Regions from separate parts of the Guptibacillus sedimenti genome, predicted to be linked through region 2. Evidence: riboswitches for the same ligand, from Rfam matches in the RefSeq annotation. Region 2 holds a riboswitch; each other region holds the start of a gene.
The links. A riboswitch is a leader RNA that binds a small molecule or an ion and turns the genes downstream of it on or off. The one in region 2 is predicted to bind S-adenosylmethionine.
Positions count from the first base shown of each region.

Region 1: another riboswitch for S-adenosylmethionine. It lies ahead of PQ578_RS03945 (methionine ABC transporter ATP-binding protein); the one in region 2 lies ahead of PQ578_RS06985 (YezD family protein).
Region 3: another riboswitch for S-adenosylmethionine. It lies ahead of PQ578_RS02360 (MetQ/NlpA family ABC transporter substrate-binding protein); the one in region 2 lies ahead of PQ578_RS06985 (YezD family protein).

Region 1 covers NZ_JAQQWV010000001.1:809,497-813,705, forward strand. The annotation lists gene leuD (3-isopropylmalate dehydratase small subunit) at 1-320, shown strand, start outside; gene ilvA (threonine ammonia-lyase) at 317-1,327, shown strand; SAM riboswitch class I at 1,463-1,572, shown strand; gene PQ578_RS03945 (methionine ABC transporter ATP-binding protein) at 1,732-2,754, shown strand; gene PQ578_RS03950 (methionine ABC transporter permease) at 2,747-3,415, shown strand; gene PQ578_RS03955 (MetQ/NlpA family ABC transporter substrate-binding protein) at 3,433-4,209, shown strand, end outside.
Region 2 covers NZ_JAQQWV010000001.1:1,424,363-1,428,571, reverse strand. The annotation lists gene cysP (sulfate permease) at 1-693, opposite strand, end outside; gene PQ578_RS06990 (phosphoadenylyl-sulfate reductase) at 690-1,412, opposite strand; gene PQ578_RS06985 (YezD family protein) at 1,511-1,654, opposite strand; SAM riboswitch class I at 1,751-1,856, opposite strand; gene PQ578_RS06980 (NfeD family protein) at 1,973-2,629, opposite strand; gene PQ578_RS06975 (DUF1002 domain-containing protein) at 2,701-3,576, opposite strand; gene PQ578_RS06970 (hypothetical protein) at 3,761-4,090, shown strand.
Region 3 covers NZ_JAQQWV010000001.1:481,426-485,634, reverse strand. The annotation lists gene PQ578_RS02370 (methionine ABC transporter permease) at 1-634, opposite strand, end outside; gene PQ578_RS02365 (methionine ABC transporter ATP-binding protein) at 624-1,658, opposite strand; gene PQ578_RS02360 (MetQ/NlpA family ABC transporter substrate-binding protein) at 1,680-2,489, opposite strand; SAM riboswitch class I at 2,661-2,769, opposite strand; gene PQ578_RS02355 (S9 family peptidase) at 2,872-4,209, opposite strand, start outside.

The sequences.
Region 1 (4,209 bases), 610 kb from region 2:
TTGATTATGGCTTTCGCGTCATCATAGCGACGAGTTTTGCTGACATTTTTTATAACAACTGTGTAAAAAATGGTATCCTTCCTGTTGCGCTTGATCAAGAAGTTATCGCTGAGCTTTTTCAAAAGGCAAAAGACGGATACGAGCTTCAAGTTGACCTGCGAAAACAAGAAGTTCGTGATGGAGAAAGCATTCATGCTTCTTTCAAAATTGATCCTTATTGGAAAGAAATGCTGTTAAATGGTTGGGATGAAGTATCTCGTACGTTGTCCCTTGAAGAAAAGATTAAATTGTATGAAGAAAAACAACTTGTAGGAGAGTGAATGACGTTGGGAATTACCAGGAGAAATATAACGTTCATGTCGTAGAAGCAATGGAGAATTTGCTGGAGGCGGTTCACCGTACACCGCTTCAGCAATCTACAACGCTGAATGGGTTTACAAATAAAGATGTCTTCTTAAAGATGGAGAACCTCCAACGAACGGGGTCATTTAAACTACGCGGTGCTTACAATAAGGTTGCCTCACTAACGGAAATCGAAGCCGCTCGAGGAATCGTTGCCGCTTCAGCAGGTAACCATGCTCAGGGAGTAGCGCTATCTGCGAAGGAGCGAGGCATCAAAGCAAAGATTTATATGCCGATTCATACCCCAACAAGTAAAATTGAAGCGACCCGATCTTATGGCGCAGAGGTTGTACTTGAAGGCGAATCCTATAACGAAGCGTTTAGTGGAGCGGATCGAGAGCGTGTTGAAAAAGGGGCAACATTTGTTCATGCGTTTGACGACCCTGTTGTTATGGCAGGACAAGGAACCGTTGCACTTGAAATGATGCAACAATGTCCTGACTTAGATACGATTCTTGTTCCCGTTGGAGGTGGAGGATTATTAGCAGGAATGGCGCTGGCAATAAAGTCGTTCTTTCCTCACGTCAAAATCATTGGAATCCAGGCTTCGGAAGCATCTGCGACATGGAATCGATTTAAAGGTACTGGTCCTCTCGTTCTTCAATCAGTAAAATCGATTGCCGATGGCATCTCTGTGAAGGAAGCAGGAAAACGAACGTATCCAATTATCGAAGAACTCGTTGACGATATGATGACTGTTTCTGAAGAAGAAATTGCTGCTGCAATCGTCTTTATGCTTGAAAGACATAAGACACTTGTTGAAGGCGCTGGTGCGGCATCTGTCGCGGCTGTCTTGTGTAAATCAAGCCGGTTGGAAGGTAGCAAAATTGGGGCTGTTGTGAGTGGAGGAAATGCTGATCTTGAGAAATTAGCTCTTTACAAACAACTTTCTGAGCGAACAAAAACCATCAGGCGAATCAGCTGATGGTTTTCTCTTGGTTAATAACAGTTAATATGTTTGATTATTGTGACTTTTTGCTCAGTAATTGACACTCATAAAGTACCATGCTAGAATTCAATTTAGCACTTAACCACAGTAAAGTAATTTTAATTTTATAATCTCTTATTCAGAGAGGTGGAGGGACTGGCCCTATGAAGCCCGGCAACCGTCAAACGACTCGTTTGAAAAGGTGCCAATTCCTGCAAAGCGATTGCTTTGAGAAATGAGAGGAAGACATTGATTGATAACATGCCTTTCTACTCAAAGTAGAAGGGCATTTTTAAAATCATTTTTTTTAAGTGCTTCAAGGTAAAGAATAAAAGCATGGGACTAAAGTCCTTTTTCAGGAAGCTGGTACAACATGCAAATGCATAAAGGATGTGAGACATGTGATTGAGCTTAAAGGCATTAATAAAACCTTCTTTTCGAAGTCTGGAAAGGTAGAGGCCGTTAAGAATGTTAACCTTTCAGTGAAAAAAGGGGAAATCTTCGGAGTTATCGGATACAGTGGCGCCGGAAAAAGTACGCTAATTCGGATGCTCAACCTGCTTGAGAGACCGACGGACGGTACGGTCACGGTGGCAGGAAATAATTTATCCTCTCTTAAAGGAAAAGATCTACGTGCGGCAAGACAGGAAATCGGAATGATCTTCCAGCACTTTAATATTCTTTGGTCAAGAACAGTGCGTGATAACATCGCGTTTCCACTCGAAATATCAGGTGTTTCCAAAGAGAAACGAATGAAGCGTGTCGATGAATTAATTAAGCTTGTTGGACTTGAAGGACGAGAAGCCGCTTATCCATCACAGCTAAGTGGGGGACAAAAGCAGCGTGTTGGTATTGCGCGAGCGCTTGCGAATAACCCTAAGGTATTGCTTTGTGATGAAGCAACATCTGCTCTAGATCCTAAAACAACGGATAGCATTCTCGAACTTCTGACAGAAATTAACCAGAAACTTGGTTTAACTATTGTCTTGATTACCCATGAAATGCACGTTATTCGTAAAATTTGTCACCGAGTGGCAGTGATGGAGAACGGTAGAGTAGTTGAGAACGGTTCAGTACTTGAAGTCTTTCATCATCCGCAAGAAGAAATAACAAAAGATTTCGTGAATCAGTTAAGTGAGCCTGAAGAAATGAAGGAATCGATTGCACATTTAGCAGCAAGCCAGGAGGGTGAACTCGTCCAGTTTACGTTCCTCAAAGGTAAAACGGGGTCACCGCTTGTAACAGAGTTAATTCGTCAGTTTGATATTGAAGTAAACATTATTCAAGGAAAAATCTCTCATACGCAAGATGGCCCTTATGGTAAGCTATCTGTCTTTCTTAAAGGTGAACCGACTGTCGTCGAAAGTGCACTGAAGTATGTTCGTGAGCAAGGTGTAGAAGCGGAGGTGATTACGAATGGTTGAATCACTATTTCCTAATGTGAACTGGGAATCGATGTGGGAAGCGACTATTCAAACAGCTTACATGACGGCAATTTCCGTGCTAGCAACGTTTATTCTCGGTATTCTTCTTGGACTACTATTGTTTCTAACCGGAAGGGGAAACATATGGGAGAACAAGTTTGTTAATAGCATTATTGCTGGAATCGTAAACTTATTTCGCTCGATCCCGTTTATCATTTTAATCATTCTACTCATTCCGCTTTCTGTTTACATTATTGGAACGATGCTTGGCGCGAATGCAGCTCTTCCAGCTCTTATTGCAGGTGCGGCACCATTTTATGCGCGAATGGTTGAAATTGCTCTTCGGGAAGTGGATAAAGGTGTGATTGAAGCATCTCAGTCAATGGGGGCATCGAATGGGGAGATTATATTTAAAGTTCTCCTTCCTGAAGCAATGCCAGCCCTCATTTCGGGTATTACCGTAACGGCGATTGCGCTTGTAAGCTACACCGCAATGGCTGGTGTGGTTGGTGCAGGGGGACTTGGGAACCTCGCTTATCTTGAAGGCTTCCAAAGAAACAATCCTGACGTGACGCTTGTTGCGACCGTATTAATTTTGGTTATTGTTGCGATTCTTCAGATTGCTGGAGATTTAGCAACGCGAGTTATAGATAAACGATAAAAAAAGGAGAGAATATCATGAAGAAATTTTTATCCCTATTTGCAGTCCTTACTCTTGCAGTACTTGCAGCGTGTGGCAACAATAGTGGAAACAGTGAAGGATCTGGAGAAGGCGAAGATTCAAAGAAAATCGTAGTAGGTGCTTCAAACATTCCACATGCTGAAATTCTTGAAGAAGCAAAGCCGATGCTTGAAGAAAAAGGCGTAGAGCTAGAAGTTAAAACGTTCCAGGATTACATTCTACCGAATAAGACGCTAGCAAATGGTGAATTAGATGCAAACTACTTCCAAACCATTCCTTATATGGAGTTGCAAATGGAAGAAAACGATACTTATGATTTTGTTAACGCTGGAGGCATTCACATTGAGCCAATCGGTGTTTATTCACAAGATTATAAGAGCTTAGAGGAGCTTCCCGATGGTGCTCAGATCATTATGAGTAACTCTGTTTCTGACCATGGACGTATGCTTTCTTTACTCGAAGCCCAAGGACTTATCACACTAAAAGAAGGCGTGAAGGCTTCTGATGCAACAGTAGAAGATATTGCAGAAAACCCTAAAAACATTGATTTTAAAACAGACGTAGAAGCTTCACTTCTTCCACAGATCTACCAGCAAGGTGAAGGTGATGCGGTTATGATCAACACAAACTATGCGATCGATGCGGGTCTAAATCCTCAAGAAGATGCCATTGCTCTTGAAGATTCCGACTCACCTTACGTGAACGTAATTACTGTCAATAAAGGTGATGAAGATAACGAAGCGATTCAAGCATTAGTTGAGGTTTTACATTCT
Region 2 (4,209 bases):
AATGCGGTATCCATTCGTTTCAAGTACGCGGCTTCCAAAGACAAGCGCACCTAAAGCAACAAATGCTCCCCCTAACCAGGCACCGTGAGAAAGGGAAAGAACTCCCGCTCCGACTAAAGGGCCTACTGCATTGGCCACATTATTCATTCCTGCAGAGAATGCTTCAAGAAACCCAGCTGCAATTAAAACGATAGTAAGCGTTTTTTGCCATTTTGTTGTAAGGTGAAAACGCTTTTTGAGAGCCTTCAACCCTTTCCCTACTATTAAGGCTGTCACAAAAGCAATTACTGGAATAATAATCCACAAAAGCATAATGACCATAACATTTGAAAAAAACAATGCACGGTATGCAATGCCTACCCCTACAACTGATCCAACAGTAACTTCACTCGTTGATAAAGGGATCCCCATAATATTTGCTAGAAAAAGTGCCGTTGTCGCTGAAATGAATATAATTAGAATCACTTTTAAACTAAGCACTGAGGTGGGAATAATTCCACTGCCCATCGTCTTAATGACGTTCCCTCCACCAAAAATGGCCCCGGCTACTATTCCGAAAGCACATAAAGCTAGTGCTGTGCGTCTTTTTTTTATGGCACCAGCTCCATAGGCCACCCCCATTGATGCAGCTGCGCCACTTGCTCCAATATTCATGGCAAAGAACAGCGCAACTGTAATCACTACAATCGTCATCGGCTTGATGCGGAATCAAGATGCAACCCGCACTCTGTTTTCTCCTGACTTGCCCATCTCCCCGCTCTAGAATCGCTTCCACTCAAAACTCTTTCTGTGCATACGGCACAGCCGATACTGGGATAGCCTTGATCATGAAGGGGATTATATGGTAGATCCTTCTCGTAGACGTAGCGCCAAATTTCTTTCCACGTCCAATGAATGAGTGGACAAACTTTTATGGACTGAAATTTTTTATCTCGATTTAAATAATTCGTTTTTTGTCTTAGAGGCGACTGTTCTCTTCTTAAGCCCGATATCCAGGCACTTACGCCATCTAATTCTTCATGTAAAGGAACAATTTTTCGTAAATTACAGCATTGCCCTGGATCCTTCTCCCAAAGTGCCTCCCCTTTACTTAATGCTTGCTCTTCTACAGACTCTTCTGGTTGCTTCATCTTTATCTTAAGCTTTGGATATCTTGCTTTTACTTTCTCAATCAATTGATACGTTTCTTTAAAGTGAAGTCCGGTGTCTAAAAAAACAATTTCAGCTTCCTCATTTACATGAGAAATCAAATCAATGAGAACAATACCTTCCACACCGAAACTACATGCATATACGATGTCTTCTTTATAAGTTTGATAGGCCCAATTAAGAACTTCCAATGCTCCTTTTGTATCTGAATCCTGATTGAATTCCGGCTCCTCGCCTGACCAGTTCTCATATAACCATTCCATTACAAAACCTCCTATGGCAATCAAATTATCCTAAAAAAAGAGGCAGTCCTAACCACCGTGGTTAGAACCGCCTCTAGTGTCTCTAGTCAGCGCTAAAATTAAAGTCGTTCTTTTTCTTTTCTTTCAAGTTGAATCACCTTTCCATCTTGAATGACAAGTGTAATCGATCCATACTTCAACGTGCTTAGCATTCGTTCAATACGCGCTGCAACGTCTGAAAAGTTCTGCTCCTTGCTTCCCATCTTGCAACCTCCCTTGCTCATCATAATCTATAGGAGAGGCTAAACAACTAAAAAAGCCTTCCCAAATTGGAAAGACAGATTAGGTTACCTTAATTCACCTTATCTTCCAAAATGGACTCCATTTTGCTGGAAGTAGCACCTTGCCTCGAAGGCAGGTTGCTGGACGTCATCGGGCCAGTCCCTCGGTCTCTCTTGATAAGTTATTTTCTAAATCTTAACTATTATCTAACAATCTGTCAACCCTAGTTTAGAGATCGGGATAAACGGATTAGTAAAGAATATGAAAAAAACCCCGAATCTATGACTCGAGGCTCAGTTTTATATCGGATGACGTTTACTTTCTACCTTCTTTTCTTCCACTACAATGCGCGTTCCATCAACCGAGGTTACTACAACTACCGTATCCTTATCGATCCAGCTTCCTGCTGAAATCGCGCTATACTTTTTATCGTTCATTTCAATTGTACCACTCGGGCGAAACGGAGTAAGGGCGATAGCTGTTTCTCCAACTAATTTTTTATACTCCACATTCATTGAGTTGTACCCCATTTCACTACTAAGACGATCTTTTAGCGTCATCTTCGTCCACATGGACCTGGCAGGAAATACTCTTAAAAACAGAAAGGACGCCGCAGTTCCAATTAAAAATCCACTTGAAACAAGCAGTCCATATAGAAAAGTTGGGGAAGGTATAGCAACTGCCGTTACCATCATTGCTAATCCAATCAGGCCAAACGTTCCGTCATTCAATAATTTTCCGTCTAGAATAACTAATCCTAGACCAACTGCAAACACAAGACCCATCCAAACCATAGATGATAATGATGTTAAATGGTAACTGAAATAGAATGTAAGGATTAGGATTCCAATCAATCCAAAAATCCCTTTTACTCGAACAAGCAACTCTCCGAATAAGAAAAGCACGCTAAGTAAGACAACAAGAAAACCAACTGCAGGCAAAGATAGGATTTCCATCCTCGCTCCCTCCTTTTCTTTCCACTCTTAATACGTATAACGAGAGAAGAAAGTTTCAGTCCATTGTCACTTTACGATTGAAATACCCCTTTTATTCCATCAATAAGCGCAATAAAGAAATCAATTATTTTCTTAATAAAAGATTGTGTTTCATCTTTGTTTAAAAATTCATCAAGATTTTCTCTCGCATTCTCGAGCTGACTCTTCATTTGATCCCAGTCGATATCGAGATTCTTCATTCGATTAAACAGTGCCACAAGTCCATCTAGTTCTTCTTGAGTTAGTTCAATTCCTGAATCGCTAGCCGTTTGTTTAATCATCGTTCTCATGTCTTCTTCTGTCTCAGGGGGATTTGTAGCAATTTCATCTTTAATTTTCGTCATTAACTCTGTTGCTTTATCAGCACCAATACTATCACTTAATTGAGCAGTCGTTACTAATTCCTCATTTGCAACCTGTTTCTGTTCCTCAGGAATGACTTCATCTGAACTTAACTCATACGCTTTAATCAAACCAGTTAAAGCTGCCGTACCGGATACTTCCGTTGGTGCTGTTACGTAGATATCAGCGTCTTTTACTCCCGCTGTTATTAAAGCATTGGCATACATCTCATCTGTAACCCAGTTGATATTTTTTGTTTCCACACTTAACCCAGCATCTTTCTCACCAATTGTAATCGAGGAGGAAGACAAGGCACGCGTTCCAATTAAGGCTTTACTAATATAGTTGCCAAGGTATTTATGCTCTTCTTCATTTGATACTGTCACGGTCATGACATCGTCTGGTGCTTTCATTTCTTCTAATAGCGTTTGCTTTTGCTCTTCTGATAAATCTTCACCAAGTGTCACAATGACATCACCAACGCTAGCATCAGCGAACGTTACAATTGGCACAATGAACATGATCAACAACATTGACAGAAAAAATGGCATTACTTTTTTAAACATGTTTTGATCTCCTTTTTTAACGTAAGGCTTGCTCGATGAGTAGATGTTAAGACTTCTCATCTCCTTGTATTCTACTCGACAGTTGCTCGAAAGAAAAGATAATTCATTAAGAAACCTGTCATATCATGGAAGGACAAGCATACCTTTATATAAAAGAAATAAACACGATAGGAAGGTGAGAGCGATGAAAAAGTTGCTAATGGGAATCCTTTTACTCCTAATTCTTCACACCACTTACTATGATTTAACAACTGGGACACTCCCCTCACCCAGAGTGGAGTCTGAAGCAGCAGAAGTACTCGCTCCACCCAAAGACGATGCTCCCTATGTGGTTTACAAAATTAGCGCTGGTGATACCGTTCTTTCTTTAGTGGAAAAGGCAAATGGATCGGTGCCTGTAGCAATTGAAACGATTGTTCACGATTTTGAAACATTAAACAAAATTCATCCTACAGGGATACAAATAGGAAAAGAATATAAGATACCAACTTATCCCAACACATCTGCTCAGTGATTATTTCTTGTCAATAGCTCTGTAAAGTTGCTACAATGGGATAGTATTACAGATGAGTCTTATTCCCTACTAGGGAAGCATATAAAAGCGATCTAAATCATGAGGTAAGCAATCCTACA
Region 3 (4,209 bases), 940 kb from region 2:
ACTGTAGTCCCTGAACAAGGACAATAAGCAGAAAGACCGTCACGTACATCACATCAACTTCATACCGCAAATGCCCATAGCGGTAAGCAAGGTCTCCAAGCCCACCTGCGCCAACAAGTCCAGCCATAGCCGTTGCCCCAATGAGTCCGATCGTAGCAATCGTTAACCCAAGCACAATCGAGGATCGCGATTCTCTGACTAGAACGTGCCAAATAATGTGTCTCGTTTTGACCCCCATCGCTTCATACGCTTCAACAACTCCGCGATCTACTTCAAGTAAAGCGGATTCCATCAGCCTCGCAATGTACGGAGCTGTAAAAACAACGAGCGGCACAATCACGCCTTTCACGCCGATTGTTGTGCCTGCAATCATTTTCGTAAAAGGTAAAATGAAAAAGAGTAGAATAATGAATGGAATCGACCTGATCACATTAATAACTGCATTTAGCAAGCGGAAAAGAACCTTGTTTTCAAGTGCTTTTTCAGGTCGTGTTAAAACGAGTAACACACCTAGCGGAAGCCCTATTAATACCGAGATCAGGAGGGAAATGCCAACCATCTGAAACGTTTCTATAATGGCACTCCAAATATCTGCTCCCCAAAGATCGAGGAATTCCGAAATCTTAGCTGACATGTGCCTCCACCTCCTGAACATATCCTTCGACGACAACGCCGTTTTCTTCTAAAAAGGCGACAGCTCTATCCGTTTCATCTGTATTACCTTCCAAATGAACGACAAGTCTCCCAAACGGCTGATCCTTTAGCTGCGTAATATTCCCCGCTAATATCGACGGATACACGTCGAACTTTTTACTAACATGCGCAAGAGCCGGACTTCCGGAACGCTCGCCTATAAAGGAAAGGTTCACGATCTGACCACTTTCTTTCAAACGCGTAACGAGCGACTCTGGAAGCTCATCTTGGAAGAGCGACTGTACAAACCGTTTTGCCGTGGATGTCTCGGGTTGACTAAAGATATCAACAACTCTGCCTTGTTCAATCACTTTTCCATTCTCCATTACAGCGACTTCATGACATATCTTCTGAACAACATGCATTTCGTGAGTAATGAGTAAAATCGTAATGCCAAAATCACGATTAATTTGTTCCAATAGCGCCAAAATGGACTCGGTCGTATCAGGGTCAAGCGCACTTGTCGCCTCGTCACATAAAAGCACCTCAGGTTCATGAGCAAGCGCACGCGCAATCGCAACTCGCTGCTTCTGTCCTCCAGAGAGCTGAGAAGGATAAGCATCGCGCTTATCCGATAACCCAACGATCTCTAAGTATTTATCCACCCGATTTTCAATTTCTTTTTTGGGTACGCCCGTTAGCTTAAGTGGAATCGCAATGTTCTGGTGTACAGTTCCCGTTTTCAACAAATTAAAGGATTGAAAGATCATGCCAATTCGCTGTCTTGTTTTTTGAAGCTTATTAGTTGATAAGGAAGTGAGCTCGACATCATTGATAAACACTTTTCCATTTGTCGGTCTCTCCAAAAGGTTCACCATGCGGACAAGCGTACTTTTGCCAGCGCCACTGTAGCCAATGACACCATAGATGCTCCCTTTTTCAACCTGCAGAGAAACATCATCTACAGCTTTTGTTACCGTCTCGCCACTTTGATACGTTTTCGTTATGTTCTCTAATCGAATCATCTCGCCCACTCCTCTTCCAAATTACCAGGATGCCACTACAGATCCGTTAAATTCATCCTGGATAAACTGTTTCACTTCATCTGACTGATAATAGTCCACTAGCTTCTGAATACGCTCATCATCTTTATTTTCTGTTTTTGTCGCGATGACGTTCACCCAAGGGGAATCTTCTGGCTCCATTTCAAGAGAATCTTCTTTCGGGACACGCCCACTTTCCATCGCGAAGTTTGTGTTAATTGCCGCGATCGCAAGCTCACCTAGCTGTCTCGGAATCTGTGAAGCTTCTAATGGAACAAACTCGAGATTGTAAGGGTTTTTCTCAATATCTTTAATCGTCGCTTTTACACCAACGCCATCTTTTAACTCAATAATGCCAGCTTCTTCAAACAACATTAACGCCCTGGGCTCACCTGTTGAGTGGTTTGGCAATCCTACTTTGTCGCCTTCCTGTAGTTCATCAAGACTTTTATATTGATCAGAATAAATACCCATTGGAAAATTAATCGTTGTCGCTACTTTTGAAAGCTCCAAGCCACGTTCTTTCACGAAGTCATTTAAATATGGTTCATGTTGAAACACGTTCGCATCAAGTTCCCCTTCATCAAGCGCCGTGTTGGGCATTACATAATCATTGAATGCCATCACTTCGATCTCAAATCCATCTTCCGCTGCCACTTCCTTCACTTTGTTCATCACATCTTCATGCGGTCCAGCTGTTACGCCAACCTTAAGTGGCTCATCTTCTCCAGAACCTCCAGATGCCTCGTTTCCTGAACAAGCTGCCAAAAAGACTAATAGTAGTGTTCCTAGTAAATAGAATGATTTCTTCATCTTTGAATCTCCTCCAGAAATATGTAGTAATGTAAAGCGTTCTAGCACTAAAACTTAAAAGCACAAAAGTTCTTTTATCTGTTAAAATCCCACCCAATAAAAAAACTCCCTCTGTAAAGGACAGAGAGAGTTGAGTGATTTCGGATAACAAATCAGCCGTGCTTGAACTCCCTCTCATCTTTCAAACGATTGCTCGTTTGCTGGAATTAGCACCTTTCTCACGAACTGAGATGGTTGCTGGGCGTCATAGGGCCAGTCCCTCTGCCACTCTTGATAAGAGTTTTCAATATTATTTAACTATTTTCAATAGTATAGTATCTTTCTCGAAAGGCGTCAAGGGCAGATCGAGAAAAAACGCGTGCTGCGAAAACGCGAGTGCCTGTCACTCCCCGGTATTTGTCGAATCCCGCCCTCCGCGTTGATCAAACCAGTTTACGAGATGCTTCAGCCTCGCCACTCTTAGCTCTGGATGCCCACTGCGAGATAAATTATGATCTGAATCTGGGAATCTCACAAACATCGTATCTTTGCCACGATGTTTTAAGGCAATATACAACTGCTCTCCCTGCTCAATAGGACAGCGGTAATCATGTTCGCTATGCAGAATAAGAAGTGGCGTCTGAATTTGATCAACATACTTCAAAGGCGAATGGTGCCACAGTTTATCAGGGTTCTCATCAAGATCACTTCCAACTTCCCACTTAGTAAAGAAATAGCCGATGTCACTTACCCCATAGAAGCTCTGCCAGTTTGAAATCGAGCGCTGTGTGACGGCTGCTTTAAAGCGATCCGTTTTTCCAACGATCCAGTTTGTCATAAATCCACCGTAGCTTCCTCCTGTTACGTAGAGTCGATCTTCATCAATAAAGGAATAACTCTTCAATGAAGCATTAACACCCGCCATCACATCCTCATAATCGCCACCACCATAGTCCCCTCGGCAGCCATTTACAAACTCTTGACCGTACCCTTGGCTTCCGCGTGGATTTGTGTATAAAACAGCATACCCCTTTGAAGCGAGAAACTGAAATTCATGCATAAACGAATTTCCATACATCATATGTGGACCGCCATGAATTTCAAGAATGAGAGGGTATCTTTGCCCATCTTTAAAGCCAGCCGGTCGCATGATCCATCCCTGAATCTCTAACCCGTCTTTACCGTTGTATGTAAAGCTCTCTGGAGACGAAAGCTCCATATGTTGAAGAACCTCCTCATTTGATTGAGAAATACGCTCCTCATTGACTCGGTCACCATGAAACGAAAGCGTATAGATATCACCAATGTTTAGAGGATCACTAACTGCAACCGCCGCTTCATTTGTCTTCGGTATGTAGTGAAAAGCGTAGAAGTGCCTGTCACCACCCGTTATTTGTCGAACTGTGCAATCGACGTTAGCGCAGTACACGCCAGTGCTTCCCTGTTCACTAGCAAGAAAATAGACTTCCGTTCCATCCTCATTCCACACTGCCCCTGGCGAAGCGCCTCCCCAGTGCATATCTGAAATCAACACATCCGAGCACTCCAAATCAACCGTATCTGTTAAACAAGTAAACTCCTTTTTCTCTACATCAACGGTCCACACCTTATTTAATGTAGCTCCCTCATGAAGAAAGAAGTGCCCGACGAAAGAGAGCTTCTCTCCATCTGGTGACCATCTCGGAGCTTCAAAGCTACCGCCCTCACTGTTCAATTGATCCGGATCGACCTTACCTTCTTC